4 regions of the Mesorhizobium sp. M0052 genome follow, and region 3 is predicted to be linked to each of the others. Evidence: predicted binding sites of a transcription regulator. Region 3 holds the regulator's gene; each other region holds the start of a gene.
The links. Region 3 encodes LexA, which represses DNA repair genes until DNA is damaged. Its sites were predicted from a motif close to TGTTCNNNNTGTGTTCNG; they were not measured.
Positions count from the first base shown of each region.

Region 1: the regulator LexA is predicted to act here: its motif matches at 1,571-1,588, upstream of recA (recombinase RecA).
Region 2: the regulator LexA is predicted to act here: its motif matches at 2,917-2,934, upstream of NKJ77_RS11490 (YifB family Mg chelatase-like AAA ATPase).
Region 4: the regulator LexA is predicted to act here: its motif matches at 2,646-2,663, upstream of NKJ77_RS15315 (PA0069 family radical SAM protein).

Region 1 covers NZ_JAMYUS010000009.1:202,289-206,520, reverse strand. Annotated here, with positions in the region: gene NKJ77_RS14870 (pseudouridine-5'-phosphate glycosidase) at 1-349, opposite strand, end outside; gene NKJ77_RS14865 (carbohydrate kinase family protein) at 420-1,364, opposite strand; gene recA (recombinase RecA) at 1,647-2,750, shown strand; gene alaS (alanine--tRNA ligase) at 3,024-4,232, shown strand, end outside.
Region 2 covers NZ_JAMYUS010000007.1:123,116-127,347, forward strand. Annotated here, with positions in the region: gene NKJ77_RS11485 (malate synthase G) at 1-1,081, shown strand, start outside; gene NKJ77_RS11490 (YifB family Mg chelatase-like AAA ATPase) at 1,290-2,822, opposite strand; gene gshB (glutathione synthase) at 2,956-3,909, opposite strand; gene NKJ77_RS11500 (glycosyltransferase family 2 protein) at 4,144-4,232, shown strand, end outside.
Region 3 covers NZ_JAMYUS010000027.1:15,935-20,166, reverse strand. Annotated here, with positions in the region: gene kynU (kynureninase) at 1-236, opposite strand, end outside; gene NKJ77_RS27840 (GntR family transcriptional regulator) at 404-1,168, shown strand; gene lexA (transcriptional repressor LexA) at 1,374-2,156, shown strand; gene NKJ77_RS27830 (ComEC/Rec2 family competence protein) at 2,150-4,232, opposite strand, start outside.
Region 4 covers NZ_JAMYUS010000010.1:6,771-11,002, reverse strand. Annotated here, with positions in the region: gene NKJ77_RS15325 (F0F1 ATP synthase subunit B) at 1-342, shown strand, start outside; gene rnhB (ribonuclease HII) at 567-1,262, opposite strand; gene NKJ77_RS15315 (PA0069 family radical SAM protein) at 1,417-2,571, opposite strand; gene NKJ77_RS15310 (glycosyltransferase) at 2,722-3,225, shown strand; gene NKJ77_RS15305 (hypothetical protein) at 3,479-4,232, shown strand, end outside.

The DNA of each region.
Region 1 (4,232 bases), on a different contig from region 3:
CGATCATGGTGGCGGCGACCGTGGTGCCGCCGGTGCGGCCTTGCGAGACCGCAAAGCCGAGGTCGGCGCGCGACAGCTTCATGGCATCGCCGGTCATGGCCAGCGACTCGCGCTCGCCGTCGGACAGCCCGATCTTGATGCGGCCGGCGACCACGGCGATCGTCGCCGGCACCGCGCCATTGTCCAGGATGATCTTTTCGACATTGGCGGCCATGGCGCCATTGTCGGGGTAAGGCATGCCATGGGTGATGATGGTGCTTTCCAGCGCCACGACCGGGCGGCCAGCGGCGAGCGCCTCGGCCACGGGCGCGTGGATGTCGATGAAGGGGCGGGCGCTTTGCGGTGTCATGATGGTCTCCGATCCGGAGATCCGCGCGTCCGCTTGGACGTCGCGCTCCGGCAATGGCAATTGGCCGCCCTCATGCCATTTCCTGCGCGTCGGGCACAAGAGCCAGTGCCTCGGTGAAGATCGCGGCGGTGAAGGCCGGCACGGCATCCGAACTTTCGATGGCGAGCGTCGCCGCGGCAACGCCTTCGCGGAGGGCTTGGCGCAATGCCAGGCCGCGCAGCAGGGCAGCGATGGTGGCGCCGGCCAGCGCGTCGCCGGCGCCGGTGACGTCGGCGACTTTTCTCGGCGCCGGCGGCAGGATAGAGAAGGCGCCGGCTTCGTCGAATCCCAGCACCGGGCCGTCGCCCGCCGTCACCACGCCACTGGTGAGGCCGCTGCAGCGCAGTCCGTCGACGGTCTCGCGCTCGGTGGCATTGGCATCGACGCCGGCCAGCACCATGGCCTCGCGCCGGTTCATGAAGACCTGCGCGAGTTCCTTCAGCACCGGTATCAGCCGCACCACCTTGGCCGGCGAAATGGCGATGGCGAACACCGGCTTGCCGGCGGCGAGCCCCACCAGCCGCTCCAGCGCCGTTGATGGCAGATTGGCGTCGCAGAGCACCGCATCGGCCTCGGCGACCACCTCGCGCACCTTGGAGCGGCGGATCTGCTTGGGGAACGCCAAATCGTAGAGCGCCATATCGGCAAAGCCGGTGATCAGCTCGCCGTCGCGATCGATCAGCGCCGTGTAGCTCGGCGTCGTGCGGTCGAGGAAAACCGCCGACAGGTCGGCAATGCCGGAGTCGGCGATGGCGCGCGCAACCGTCTCGGCCGAGGCATCGCCGCCGCGCACCGACAAAAGCGAGGCCGAGACGCCGCGCCGCACCAGGCTGCGCAGCGCGTTGAATACGCCGCCGCCGACATCCTCGCGCATCGTGCCGGGGTTGGACGCCGCGGGCACGTACGTGCCCGACACCTGGCCGCGGCGATCGATATGGGCGCCGCCCACCGCCAGTATCTTTGCTGATTTCACCATGCCGGCGATATGACCTTTGTTATTCGAACCAGACAAGCGCTAGGCTGTGCGGCGGAGCTTCGCAGGCAAGCCGGCGATTCGGCCGATCGAAACAGCCGGCGCGTCTGGCCCAATGGTGGATACATCCGGAAACGAAACCATGAGACAAAAAAAGAACAAATCCGGATAAAGATTGCTTTTCAGATATTTGACCCCTCTTGCCAAACGAGAACAAAAGTAGTACAAAATGGGCAGGGATTACGGATTGTCCGGCCTTCATTGACGACCAAGGGGTGATGTATCATGGCTCAGAATTCTTTGCGGCTTGTAGAGGACAAAGCGGTGGACAAATCAAAGGCTCTGGACGCGGCGCTGTCGCAAATCGAGCGCGCCTTCGGCAAGGGCTCGATCATGCGGCTTGGCGCCAATGAGCAGGTCGTCGAGATCGAAACCGTGCCGACCGGATCGCTGGGCCTCGACATCGCGCTTGGCGTCGGCGGCCTGCCGCGCGGCCGCATTGTCGAGATCTACGGGCCGGAAAGCTCGGGCAAGACGACACTGGCGCTGCACACAGTTGCCGAAGCCCAGAAGAAAGGCGGTATCTGCGCCTTCGTCGATGCCGAGCACGCACTCGATCCGGTCTATGCCCGCAAGCTCGGCGTCGATCTGGAAAACCTCTTGATCTCGCAGCCGGACACCGGCGAGCAGGCACTGGAAATCTGCGACACGCTGGTGCGTTCAGGCGCCATCGACGTGCTGGTCGTCGATTCGGTGGCGGCGCTGACGCCGCGCGCCGAAATCGAAGGCGAGATGGGCGATTCTCTGCCCGGTCTCCAGGCGCGTCTGATGAGCCAGGCGCTGCGCAAGCTGACCGCCTCGATCTCGCGCTCCAACACCATGGTCATCTTCATCAACCAGATCCGCATGAAGATCGGCGTCATGTTCGGTTCGCCCGAAACCACGACCGGCGGCAACGCGCTGAAATTCTACGCTTCGGTGCGCCTCGACATCCGCCGCATCGGCTCGGTCAAGGACCGCGACGAGGTCGTCGGCAACCAGACCCGCGTCAAGGTGGTCAAGAACAAGCTGGCGCCGCCCTTCAAGGTGGTCGAGTTCGACATCATGTATGGCGAGGGCGTCTCCAAGACCGGCGAACTGGTCGATCTCGGCGTCAAGGCCGGCGTGGTCGAGAAGTCCGGCGCCTGGTTCTCCTACAATTCGCAGCGTCTCGGCCAAGGTCGCGAAAACGCCAAACTGTTCCTGCGCGACAATCCCGACACGGCGCGTGAGATCGAACTTGCGCTGCGGCAGAATGCCGGGCTGATCGCCGAGAAATTTCTTGAAAATGGCGGCCCCGAGCGCGGCGAAAGCGACGACGGCTTCGAGGAAGAATCCGGCGCCATGTAGGGCACGGCCAGAGTTCGGCCATAAAAATCGAGTCTATTATCCGATGCTTAAGTAACCGAGTTCTTTAGTTTTGCGTTTCAAACCGCCGGCCTTCGCGCCGGCGGTTTTCGTTTTTGGGCAGCGTGAAGCCGGCTTGGCAGTTGCCGGGATGGCCCAATTCCGTGTTTCTGGACAGGGTGGGGCGTGCCCGCTAAAAGGCCAAGTCAATCTTCTAAAAAGCAGAGACCAGTGTCCGCCGGCCGTGCCGGCGGTTTTCGCGAAAAGGCAGCAGTCATGAGTGGCGTGAACGAGATCCGGTCGACATTCCTCGACTATTTCCGCAAGGAGGGCCACGAGGTCGTGGCCTCGAGCCCGCTGGTGCCGCGCAACGACCCGACGCTGATGTTCACCAATGCCGGCATGGTGCAGTTCAAGAACGTCTTCACCGGCCTGGAGAAGCGGTCCTATTCGCGCGCCACCACCGCGCAGAAAAGCGTGCGCGCCGGCGGCAAGCACAACGACCTCGACAATGTCGGCTACACCGCGCGCCATCTGACTTTTTTCGAAATGCTCGGCAATTTCTCCTTCGGCGACTATTTCAAGGAGCGCGCCATCGAGCTGGCCTGGAACCTGATTACCAAGGAGTTCGGGCTGAACAAGGACAAGCTGCTGGTCACCGTCTATCACACCGATGACGAGGCGGCCGGCTTCTGGAAGAAGATCGCCGGTTTCTCCGATGACCGCATCATCCGCATCCCGACCTCCGACAATTTCTGGGCTATGGGCGACACCGGACCGTGCGGGCCGTGCTCGGAAATCTTCATCGACCGTGGCGAGCACATCTGGGGCGGCCCTCCCGGCAGCCCGGAGGAGGACGGCGACCGCTTCCTTGAATTCTGGAACCTGGTGTTCATGCAATATGAGCAGGTCACCAAGGATGAGCGCATCGACCTGCCGCGGCCGTCGATCGACACCGGCATGGGCCTGGAGCGCATGGCCTCCATCCTGCAAGGGGTGGAGAGCGTCTTCGAGACCGACCTGTTCCGTCACCTGATCGATGCGGCGTCATCGGCGCTCGGGCAGGGCCCGGACAAGGAGACGGTCGCCTCCTTCCGCGTCATTGCCGACCATCTGCGCTCGTCCTCCTTCCTGGTTGCCGACGGCGTGCTGCCGTCGAACGAAGGCCGCGGCTATGTGCTGCGCCGCATCATGCGCCGCGCCATGCGCCATGCGCAGTTGCTCGGCGCCAAGGAGCCGTTGATGTGGAAGCTGGTGCCGGCGCTAGTGCGTGAGATGGGCCAGGCCTATCCCGAACTGCTGCGCGGCGAACAGCTGATTACCGAGACGCTGAAGCTCGAGGAGACACGCTTCCGCAAGACGCTGGTGCGCGGCCTCGGCCTGCTCTCGGAGGCGACGGATACGCTGCACGCCGGCGACATGCTGGATGGCGAGACGGCGTTCAAGCTCTATGACACGTACGGCTTCCCGCTCGATCTGACGCAG
Region 2 (4,232 bases), on a different contig from region 3:
GATGACGGCGCTGATCGCGCTGCACGATGTCGGCGCCAACGGGCGTCGGATGAATTCCCGCGCGGGCTCGATGTATGTGGTGAAGCCGAAGATGCATGGGCCGGAGGAAGTCGCCTTCGCAGTCGAGATTTTCGACCGCGTCGAAGCGCTGCTCGGTATGGCGGCAAACACCATCAAGATGGGCATCATGGACGAGGAGCGGCGCACCACCGTCAACCTCAAGGAGGCGATCCGCGCCGCCAAGGAACGCGTCGTGTTCATCAACACCGGCTTCCTCGACCGCACCGGGGACGAGATCCACACCTCGATGGAAGCCGGCCCGATGATCCGCAAGGGCGACATGAAGCAGGCCGCCTGGATTTCCGCCTACGAGGCGTGGAATGTCGACGCCGGGCTCGAATGCGGGCTGGCCGGCCATGCCCAGATCGGCAAGGGCATGTGGGCGATGCCCGATCTGATGGCGGCGATGCTGGAACAGAAGATCGAGCATCCCAAGGCCGGCGCCAACACCGCCTGGGTGCCGTCGCCGACGGCGGCGACGTTGCACGCCACGCACTATCACAAGGTCGATGTCCATGCCGTCCAGGCGGCGCTCAAGAGCCGGCCGAAGGCGAAGCTCGATGATATATTGTCGGTGCCGGTGGCGGTGCGGCCGAACTGGACCCCCGACGAGATCCAGCGCGAGCTCGACAACAATGCGCAAGGCATTCTCGGCTATGTCGTGCGCTGGATCGACCAGGGCGTCGGCTGCTCGAAAGTGCCCGACATCAACGATGTCGGCCTGATGGAAGACCGCGCCACGCTGCGCATCTCCTCGCAGCACATCGCCAACTGGCTGCACCACAAGGTCTGCTCCGAAATTCAGGTGATGGATTCGCTGCGGCGCATGGCAGCGATCGTCGACCTCCAAAATGTCGGCGACCCGCTCTACCGCCCGATGGCCGCCGACTTCGACGCTTCAATCGCCTTCCAGGCCGCCTGCGATCTGGTGTTCAAGGGCCGCGAGCAGCCGAACGGCTACACGGAGCCGGTGCTGCACAGGCGGCGGCTGGAGCTGAAGGCGAAAGCGCGGGCGAATTAGCGCCTGCGTTTCCCTCCCCCTTGAGGGGAGGGTGGCCCGAAGGGCCGGGTGGGGTCCTGCGTGAAGTGCGGCGACTCCCTTCGGACGACACTACAAGCAATGTCATCGCAGAGGCCCTTTCTCGGCTCGGCTTCAAAAAAAAGATCGAGCATTCTTCGGCGACCCCACCCGGCCGCTTCGCGGTCACCTTCCCCTCAAGGGGGGAGGGTTAAGCCGCCTGCGCCACCCGCTCCGACATCATGCGGTAGGAAATCGCCTCGGCCAGGTGAATGCGGCCGACGGTTTCGCTGGCGTCGAGGTCGGCCAGTGTGCGCGCCACTTTAAGCACGCGGTGATAGGCGCGCGCAGAAAAGCCGAGTTTCTCGCTGGCATCTTTAAGCAGCGACAGGCCGGCTGCGTCCGGCGCGGCGATGTCCTCGATAACAGAAGGCGAGCAATGGGCGTTGGTGGTGGCGCTGGTGACGCCCAGCCGCTCGAACCGCTCGCGCTGGATGGTGCGGGCGCGCGCCACGCGCTGGGCGACCGCCGCGCTCTTCTCCGCCCGGTCGGGCCGGATCAGGTCGGCGGCCGAGACAGCCGGTACCTCGATCCTGAGGTCGATGCGGTCGAGCAGCGGGCCTGAGATGCGCGCCTGGTAGTCGGTGCGGCAGCGTTCACCGCGCAGGCAGCGATAGCCGGGCTCGCCGGCCATGCCGCAACGGCACGGGTTCATCGCCGCTACCAGCTGGATGCGCGCTGGATAGGTGACGCGGTGGTTGGCGCGCGCTATCATGCAGTCGCCGGTCTCCAGCGGCTGGCGCAGCGCATCCAAGGTCTGCGGCGTGAATTCGGGAAACTCGTCGAGGAACAGCACGCCGGTGTGGGCAAGCGATACTTCGCCCGGCCGCGCCCTGATGCCGCCGCCGACCATTGCCGCCATCGAAGCCGAATGGTGCGGGGCGCGGAACGGCCGCCGGTCGGTGAGCTTGCCTTCGCCGAGCTCGCCGGCCACCGAGGCGATCATCGAGACTTCAAGAAGTTCCTTGGGCGCCAGTGGTGGCAGAATTGAAGGCAGCCTCTGCGCCAGCATCGATTTTCCCGAGCCGGGAGGCCCGACCATCAACAGATTGTGGCCACCGGCCGCCGCCACTTCCAGCGCCCGCTTGGCGCTTTCCTGGCCCTTGATGTCGGAAAGGTCGGGCAGGTCGCGGGCCGAGACATGGATGCCGGGCTCGGGCCGCGACAGCACCTGCGTGCCGCGAAAATGATTGGCGATGGCAATCAGGCTGCGCGGCGCCAATATGTCGAAATCCTTGCCCGCCCAGGCCGCTTCCGGCCCGCAGCCGAACGGGCAGATCAGGCCTTTTCCCTCGGCATTGGCGCCGATCGCCGCCGGCAGCGCACCGGCGACCGTGGCAATGGTGCCGTCGAGCGACAATTCGCCCAGCACGACATAGGACGCCAGCATATCGCCCGGAATGGCGCCGAGTGCTGCCATCAGGCCGAGCGCGATCGGCAGATCGTAATGGCTCCCTTCCTTGGGCAGGTCGGCAGGCGCCAGATTGACCGTCACCTTCTTCGACGGCATCGACAGGCCCGAAGCGTGCAGCGCCGCCTGCACGCGCTCGCGGCTTTCGGCCACCGCCTTGTCGGCCAGCCCGACGATCTGCATGCCGACCTTGCCCGGCGCGATCATCACCTGGACATCGACCGGTACGGCCTCGATGCCCTGGAAAGCAACCGTGCGAACGCGCGCCACCATCTTGCTCTGCCCCCGGATATCGGCTCGCCTCGGCCTCGTGGTTCAGACCGCGAGCGACGTCAGGACAAGACAACCATAGATTTTAGGCCAAGGCAAGAACATTACAGGAACACACACACAATCGCGATGCTCCCTATGCCGAGCCTACCCCCCGCTTTTCCTCTACCGCGTCCCAGAACAGGCTTGCAATATCGGCGCCGCCGAAGCGTTGCACTTCGCGCACGCCGGTCGGCGAGGTAACGTTGATCTCGGTCATGTAGTCGCCGATCACGTCGATGCCGACCAGGATGAAGCCGCGCTCTTTCAGCGATGGGCCGATGCGGGCGCAGATTTCGCGTTCGCGTTCCGTCAGTTCGGTTTTTTCGGCGCGGCCGCCGACATGCATGTTGGAGCGCGAATCGTGGTCGGCCGGTACCCGGTTGATGGCGCCGACCGCCTCGCCGTCGATCAGGATGATGCGCTTGTCGCCCTTGCGCACATCCTTGAGATAGCGCTGGACGATATAGGGCTCGCGTGACAGCTGGGCGAACATTTCGAGCAGCGAGGCGAGGTTGCGGTCGCCCTCCTTGAGATGGAAAATGCCGGCGCCGCCATTGCCGTAGAGCGGCTTGACGATGATGTCGCCGAATTCCTTGCGGAAGGCCGCGACCTCCTGGGGATCCTTGGTGATCAGCGTTTCGGGCATCAGGTCGGGGAATTCGGTGACGAAGATCTTTTCCGGGCTGTTGCGCACCCAGGCCGGGTCGTTGACGACCAGTGTCTTCGGGTGAATGCGCTCCAGAATGTGCGTGGTGGTGATGTAATTCATGTCGAAGGGCGGATCCTGGCGCAGCAGGATCACATCCATCTCCGACAGGTCGGTGCGCACCTTGTCGCCCAGCGTATAATGATTGCCCTTCTCGTCGCGGAGCTTCATCTCTTCGATGCGGGCAAACACCTTGCCGCCCAGCATCGACAGCCGGTCGGGCGTGTAGTGGAACAATTGATGGCCGCGCCGCTGCGCCTCCAGCGACAGCGCAAAGGACGTGTCGCCGGCAATCGAGACGGTGGAGACATGGTCCATCTGGACGGCGATCTTCAGGGGCATCTTCTGGTCTCCGCGGGTCGATCGGCAACAGCCATTGCCTGTACAGCCTCGCCGCGCTTCTGCCAATCGCGAGATTCCGGGATCGGCAGAAGCAAAGCCGTGACAGCGCCGACCCTGTTGGAGACAAGGCGAGGCTGCGCGTCATCGTTTTCTTAAGCCTTGCCGTGCAAGGGTAGTCGCCGAATTCAACCCGGATTGGACGCCGCCAAAAACGTCCTCGATGGAACAACGACCATGAACGCCGTCACAGCCATCCGCGCCGCTTCGGTCAAAGAGCTCGAACTCACCATCCTGATGCCATGCCTCAACGAGGCCGAGACGCT
Region 3 (4,232 bases):
AGTTCCACCGGCATGTTGAACCAGCCGGCGGTGTTCCAGGCGCGAATGAGGTCGTGCGCCCATTCCTGCGTGGCGGCCTGCTGCAGTTCGCTGAAGACGACCGCTGACGCGGCGCCCAGGGAATTGCCGTCGAGATAAATCACACCTTGCGGCAAGACAAAGCGTTCGCGCATGGAGCGCAGCGGATCGGCGGCATCCATTGCTTCGATTGTAGCGAGATCGGGTGTCGTGCTCATGATCCGGCGCCCCTCCATGGACAAACGCGCGCGGCGGAGCCTGCCGCCCAAACATGCCGGCGATCTTGAGTGGTCGCCCTTGAACTGTCAAACATTATATATAATTCACCCATTGAAAGGCTTTGATATATAATGATCCGCCGAGCGTTTATGTCTGATGGATCACGATGCTGGATGACGAGCAGACCTCGAAGACGGAAGCGGCCTATCGCCTGCTCAGGCGCGATATTCTTGCGACCCGGCTGGCGCCTGCCGCGCCGTTGAAGCTGAGCACGCTGCGCAACACCTACGGCATCGGCTGGACGCCGTTGCGCGAGGCGCTGTCGCGGCTGGAGGCGGAACGGCTTGTGACCGCCATCAGCAACCGCGGGTTTGCGGTCGCTCCCGTCTCTCGGGCGGAGCTCGAGGATTTGGCGCGTGCGCGGCTGGTGGTCGAACTGCCCCTGCTGGTGGAATCGATCGAGGAGGGCGACCGTGAGTGGGAAGACGCGGTCGTTGCCGCCCACTATCGTCTCTCACGGTGCGGGTCTGTTCTCGACGATCCATCGGATGATGCGGTCGACGCGTGGTACGAAAAACACGATGCCTTCCATGCGGCGCTGCTCAGTGCCGCGACATCCAGCTGGCTGCTGCGCTTCAATACGACGATTTCCGACCAATTGCATCGCCATCACCGCTTTCTGGGTCTGGCCCCGACGCTGCGCGCCGCCGCCGGCCGCACGGATGGCCACCGGAAGGCCGTGGCGGCCCTGCGCGACGCCGTGGCGATCGAACACCATACCGCCCTGATGGAAGCGGCCCTCGATCGCGACGTCGAACGTGCGAAAACTCTGATGACCGCTCACATCGGCTACACGCTGCAGGTCTATGCCCAGAGTGAACCCGGCGCGGATGCTGCGCAGCCCCGTCCGAAAAGGAAGCGGCGATCGTAGCCGACGACGCAGGGCACTTTGTCTTCGTTTCACCCCGTTGCCGGCCAACGACTACGAGCGGCGCTCGCAGCGCCGAACGTTACGCTGAACAAAACGTCAACACATTCGTTAAACTTTAAAAGGTTGCGGAACACAACTGGAACAGATAGTGTTTGTTCTGGGTTTGTTTTTTCTGATTCTGGTTTCAGAACCCTTGGGGGCCGCGATGCTGACGCGCAAACAACATGAGCTTCTGATGTTCATCCATGAACGCCTGAAGGAGAGCGGAATCCCGCCGTCCTTCGACGAGATGAAGGAAGCGCTCGACCTCGCCTCCAAGTCCGGCATCCACCGCCTGATCACGGCGCTTGAGGAGCGCGGTTTCATTCGCCGGCTGCCGAACCGGGCGCGCGCGCTGGAAGTGCTGCGGCTGCCCGACTCGATCGCACCAGGCCTCAATGCGGCGAGGAAGTTTTCGCCGAGCGTCATTCAGGGCAGTCTTGGTCAAACCGGCCAAGGGCAAGGCGGCCAAGGACAAGGCGCGTTGGGCCAAGGCGGTCTCGGCCGCCAGATCAAGCCGGGCTCGCCGTCGCGTTCGATGTCGGCCGGCAATGACGATGCCGTTTCCGCGATTTCAATCCCGGTTATGGGACGCATCGCCGCCGGCGTGCCGATCGACGCCATCCAGCATCAGACCCATTCGATCTCGGTGCCGCCGGATATGATCATGGGCGGCGAACACTACGCGCTCGAGGTCAAGGGCGATTCGATGATCGAGGCCGGCATTTTCGATGGCGACACGGTCATCATCCGCAATGCCGACACAGCCAGCCCCGGCGAGATCGTGGTGGCGTTGGTCGACGATGAGGAAGCGACCCTGAAACGCTTCCGCCGCAAGGGCGCCTCGATCGCCCTGGAAGCCGCCAACCCGGCCTACGAGACCCGCATTTTTGGACCGGACAGGGTGAAGGTGCAGGGCAAGCTTGTCGGATTGATCCGGCGCTACTGAGCCGGCTTGGGTTTGTACTTTTCACGCTGGTTGTAAGGCGGCAGGCCGCGCGCTTCGCGGGAGAAGCGGCGTTGCTCGTGCCAGGGGCGATACGGCTTGTCGACGGCGAAGCGGATGGTTGGCGCTGCAGCTGCCGATTGCGGATCGAAGAAGACGGCGGCGCTGCCGTCGCGGGCCAGCTGTTTCTTCGTCACGACCAGCACCAGCGGGTCGCGGCACGGATTGTAGGCGGTGGCGTCATCGATGACGATCAGGCTCGCGAAGGCACAGGCCGGCCGCGCCGTCTTGCGGTCTTTCGCAAGCGCTACAATGGCTCCGGAAGGGTGCCGGGCGATACAGAGATCGCCCATGCAATAGAAGGGCGAGCCGGGCGGCAGATCGAGCGGATCGAGATCGAACCGCGTATCTGTTGACTCGAAAATCTCAGGTGGGATAATGGTTTCGGCCCGCAGCGCCCGTTTCCAATTGTCCGTGGTGAATTCGTTGGAGCGTTCGCGGTTGAGGGCGAGTTCGCCGCCACCGATCGGCATGGCCACCAGATGCGCATCCTCGGATATGAGCACGTCGGGCGTAAGCACCTGCGGCACCGTCAATAGGCCGGCCAGCGCGAAAGGCACGGCCGCCAACCTGAGCCAGGTGGTGGCCATGGTGGCGATGACGAGGGCGACCGCCACCAACAGCACCGAGCGGATGGAGATCAGCCCGACGGCGTCGACCGGCGAGCGCTCGGAAATCCAGGCCGATATAGCGATCATCGCCATCAGACCTTTGCCCATCACATAGAGGAACGGCCCGTCGGCGCCGAACGGCATCGCCAGTGCGCTGAGCACGGCAAAGGGCATGACGATCAACGAAACAATCGGCATCACGGCCAGATTGGCGATCAGGCTGAGCGGCGACACACGCTGAAAATGCCAGATGGCGAACAGCAAGGTTGCACTGCCGGCGATGATCGAGGTCATGGCGAGGCCGCCCATGGCCAGCGCGAACTTTCGCGACAGGAAGCCGACGAAGGAGCGCTTTGCCGGCGGCGTTCTCACCTTGTCGGCGCGGTAATCGGCCCAGCCGGCATAGGCGCCGACAAGGGCGGCGGTGGCGGCAAACGACATCTGGAAGCTGGGACCGACCACCTCGTGCGGTGACACCAGGATGACGGCGATGGCGGAGATCGCCAGATTGCGCATGGTGAGTGCGGCGCGATCAAACAGCACGGCGACAAGCATGACCGCCAGCATGATGAAGCTGCGCTCGGCGGCAACCACGACGCCTGAAATAACGAGATAGGCGGCGATCGAGACAAGCGCTGCCGCGGCCGCATATTTCTTCACCGGCCGGCGCGAAGAGAAATCGGGAAACAGCGCAAAGGCGCCACGCAGCAACGCCATGATGGTGCCGGCAACCAGCGCCATGTGCAGGCCGGAGATGGAGATGATGTGGTAGATGCCGGTGCGCCGCATCGCCTCGTTGACCTCGTCCGGGATGCCAGCGCGCACCCCGACAATCAACGCCGCGGCAATCTCGCCTTCGGCGCCGCCGATCTTGCCCCTGATATGGTCGGCAATGTTTTCGCGCGCGTTCTCGATTGCCGAGGAGAGCCGCGCGGTCAGCGGCGGCGGTCCCTGCGTAGCAATGGTTTTCGGATTGCCGAGAAAGAAGCCGCTGCCGCCGATACCGGTGAAATAGCTGTCGAAGGAGAAATCGTAGCTCTCCGGCCGCACCGGACCGGTCGGCGGCAACAGCCTGGCATAGCCGGTGATCAGGGAGCCGGCGGTCATATCGGCGGGAACGGTCCGCGCCGAGAGCCTGACCCGCTCCGGGGCGTAGCGCAGCTCGGGGTAAGCGGTCGAAACCACATCGAGCGTCAGCCTGATGCGGCCGCTTTCCATCTGTTCGAGACTGACGACGCGGCCGGTCAGCCGTGTCTGGATGTCGGAGCCGAGCATCTGCGTTCCGGCGCGCCAAGTCTCGACTTTGGCGGCGACGACGCCGAGCGCGCACAGCATCGCGGCCATGCAGAACAGATGCGTCCTCGGCCGCGATCGCGTGGCGAGGGCGCAACATGTCGCCAGCACCACA
Region 4 (4,232 bases), on a different contig from region 3:
CGGTTGCGCGAAGAGGCCCAGCAACTGCTCGGCCAATACCAGAAGAAGCGCAAGGAAGCCGAGCAGGAGGCCGCAGCCATCGTCGCTGCCGCCAAGCGCGAAGCCGACATGCTTGCCGCCGAGGCGCACAAGAAGACCGAAGACTATGTCACCCGCCGCACCGCGCTTGCCGAGCAGAAGATCGGCCAGGCCGAGCGCGAAGCCGTCGCCGAAGTGCGCGCCAGCGCCGTCGACATCGCTGTCGAGGCGGCCCGCACGCTGCTTGCCGGCAAGATCGACGCCAAGGCCGGCGCCGACCTGTTCAAGTCCGCGCTGCAGGACGTGAAGGCCAGGCTGAACTGAGCGGCGTTAACTCGCTGACATCAAGCCGCCCGGGCAACCTGGCGGCCTTTTTGTTGAGCGCGGACAATCTGCCCCCTTGAGGGGGAGATGTCGCCAAAGGCGACAGAGGGGGTCGGTGCGACCGGGCGCGACGCTCTTTCTGCGGCCAGTAAGGGCTAGCGCTTCACGCGCGGCGACCCCCTCTGGCCTGCCGGCCATCTCCCCCTCAAGGGAGGAGATTACCATTACTCCAACCCGACAAACCCTTCTTCTTCCACCACCTCAACCCCACCCAGCCTGAACGGCGCGAATGATGCCCGGTGCAGCCTTGCCACCGGCCCATGCGCTTCGATCGCGGTGCGGTGCCGCACGGTGGCGTAGCCCATATGGACCTCGAACCCGTAGCGCTCGTGATGGCTGCCGCAGCCGCACATCATGCGGTCGCGCATCACCTTGGCGACGATCGAGGCGGCGGCGATCGATTGCGAGCGCTGGTCGCCCTTGATCAGCGCGCGGCCTTCGCAGAGGAGGCCCGGCGGCACATCGCGGCCATCGGCCAGCGCCAGCTTCGCCTGGATCGGCAGGCCGGCAAGGGCGCGGCGCATGGCTTCCAGGCTGGCCTTGAGGATGTTGCTGCCGTCAATGCCTTCGGCGCTGACCGAGGCCATCGACACGCCGAGCGCTGACCCCAGGATTTTCAGGAACAGCGCCTCGCGCTGCAAATGGTTGAGCCGTTTGGAATCGTCGAGCCCGTCGGGAATGTTGGCGGGATCGAGGATCACGGCCGCCGCCACCACCGGCCCGGCCAGCGGACCGCGGCCGGCCTCGTCCATGCCTGCCACCGGCCACAGGCCTTCCGCCATCGCCTTCGTCTCGAAGGAGAAGTCGGGCTTTTCGACGATTTCGAAAAGAAGCGGAGAATCGGAACGTGCGCGAGCCATGTTGCGGCGAGGTTCGCATCGGCTCCGATTCTCCGCAAGTCCCTCCAAGGTCGAGTGGGGCAAGACCGGGAGGGCACCGTCTGCAGGCCGGGGGACAGGCCGGACGGGATTCTTGGGTCGCCTGACAGCCACGAGGGCAGGGCAGGCGCTACTCTCAGAGCAGCATCAGCTGCTCGGTCGCCTTGGCGGCGGCGACAAACTGGTCGGTTCGGAGCGTGCGCCGCTCGGCGTTGAGGCCGAGCCGCTTGGCCGTGATCTCGAAGCGCCGGCCGATCTGCCAGGCATAGGGGCCGGCGCCTTTCATCCGCTTGCCCCATTCCGAATCATAGTCCTTGCCGTCGCGCATCGAACGGATCAGCGACATCACGTGCCGGTAGCGGTCGGGATAATGGCGCAGCAGCCAGTCCTTGAAGATCGGCGCCACCTCGAGCGGCAGGCGCAGGATGACATAGCCGGCCTCGCGGGCGCCTGCGGCGCGTGCCGAATCGAGGATGCGCTCCATCTCCTGGTCGGTCAGGCCGGGAATGATCGGCGCCACCATGACAGAGGCCGGGATGCCGGCATCGGAAAGCTGCCGGATCGCCTCAAGCCGCTTGGTCGGCGTCGACGCGCGTGGCTCCATGGTGCGCGCCAGCATGCGGTCCATCGTCGTCACCGACAGCGCCACCTTGGCCAAGCCCCGTTCGGCCATGCGCGACAAGATGTCGATGTCGCGCGTCACCAGATGGGATTTGGTGACGATGCCGACCGGATGGCCGCGCGCCTCCAGCACTTCGAGGATATCGCGCATGATCCGGTATTGTTTCTCGATCGGCTGGTAGGGATCGGTGTTGGTGCCGATCGCGATGGTGCGCGGCTGATAGCCATCCTTCGACAGTTCCTTGTCGAGCAGCCGCGCCGCATCCGGCTTGGCAAACAGCTTCGCTTCGAAATCCAGCCCCGGCGACAGGCCCATGAAGGAATGCGTCGGCCGGGCGAAACAATAGACGCAGCCATGCTCGCAGCCGCGATAGGGGTTGATCGAGCGGTCGAAGGAAATGTCGGGCGATTCGTTGCGGGTGATGATGGTGCGCGGCTTCTCGACCTGCACTTCGGTCTTGAACGGCGGCAATTCCTCCAGCGAATTCCAGCCGTCGTCGAACACATGCCGGCTGACCGGCTCGAACCGGCCGGACGGGTTGATGCCAGCGGAACGGCCGCGGTTGCGATCCGGACGGACGCGCATGCCGCTCTGTTCGATCATCGCATTGGCCATCTCGGCTCGCCCTGCTCCGAAAGCAGCAATGTCCGCACGCACGATATGTTCCATTTTGGCCCTTTCCCAAGGACTGTCGGCTGGCTGTCGAATCGCTCTGTTCATGAAAATAATCCTATTTCGCTGATGAGAACAAAGCAAGAACTTTTTAGTTGGACCATGCAAAACTGGCGCTGCGCCGGGCTTTCCGCTATTCGGCTAAAAATGCTCAGCGTTCTCATCGAAACCCGGGATGACGAAGAAGGCCTTGCCCGCACGCTCGCCTCATTGATCGGCGGCGCGGTCGAGGGCGTGGTACGCGATGTCATCGTCTGCGACACCGGCTCGACCGACCAGACGCATCGGGTTGCCGATCATGCCGGCTGCCATTTCGTCGCCGGCGGCATCGGCGCGGGAATCAGGCAGGCGAAGGGTGACTGGCTGCTGTTTCTCGAGCCGGGCGCAAGGCTGGCCGACGGCTGGATCGACGACGTCGTCGCTCACACGGCGCGGCAAACCATGCCGGCGCGCTTTTCCCGTGCGCGCGGCAGCCGCACGCCGTTCCTGTCACGGGTGTTTTCGGGCAACCGGGCGCTGGCCGAAGGGCTGGTCATCAGCAAGCGCCAGGCCGCTGCCCTGTCGAAGAACGCGCACAGCGCCGAAGCCCTTGCGCGCGGTCTCGCCACCAGGCGGCTCGACGCCGAAATCTGGCTGGCGCCGAAGAAGTGATGTTTCTCCCTTCTCCCCGTTCCCAGGGAGAAGGGTGCCCGAAGGGCGGATGAGGGGCAGCGTCGGCGTCCCCCCGGAATTGACACTGTCCGCTGCGCCGTCCGGCTTTTTCGCCGCAAAAACCTATTGTGCATTGCACAAAAGCTGACGCGGGATTAGCATTCCGTTGATGCGGGATATCGGGTTTGGGTAGTGCCGGAGCGGTAAGCAAGCGCCGCGTCGTCGTTGCTGCCGTTCATATCTGAGGACCCCGATGAACCTTTCGTCCCCTGACAAATCCGGCGCCCCCAGTCTGGAGGCCATTGCCCGCAACGGCAGCCTGCTCCGCCGCATCGCGGTGCGTATCCCGACCTATCTGTCCGACCTGCGCGAAAATCCCGCATGGCTGCCGATGTTCGTGCTTGCCCGCACCATGCCGGCGCGCAAACTGCACTGGCTTGGCGCCAAAGCCGCGCGCCCCGCGCAGAGTGCCGGAGCGACGATGTTCAGGGGCGTCGACCTCAAGTCGATCGTCGCGGCGCTGCGCGCCGATGGCCTGTTCTCCGGACTGGTCCTTCCGCAGGCAATCCACGAAGAGATCGCCAGCTTTGCTCAGAGCACGCCGTGCTTCGGCAATTTCGACCGCCGGCTCGAATTCATGCCCGGAGAACACGCAGAAGCCGAGAAGCGGTTCGGCCGCTCTTTGCTCAGCGGACACTATTTCGAGCGCATCCTCGGCTGCAAGGCGGCACTCGCCATCCAGAACGACCCGCTGCTGCTCGACATCGCCCAGCACTATCTGGGCGGGCAGGCAAAGCTGATCACCACGCGTGTCTGGTGGAGCTTTCCGACCGGCGAGGCTTCCGACGCCGACAAGAACCTTGCCTCGCTCGGCAAATATCATTTCGATCTCGACGACTGGCGGATGCTGAAATTCTTCTTCTATCTCAAGCCCTGCGATGCCGGCACCGGCCCGCATGTCTATGTCAAAGGCAGCCACAACAGGCGCAGCCTCAAGCACCAGTTGA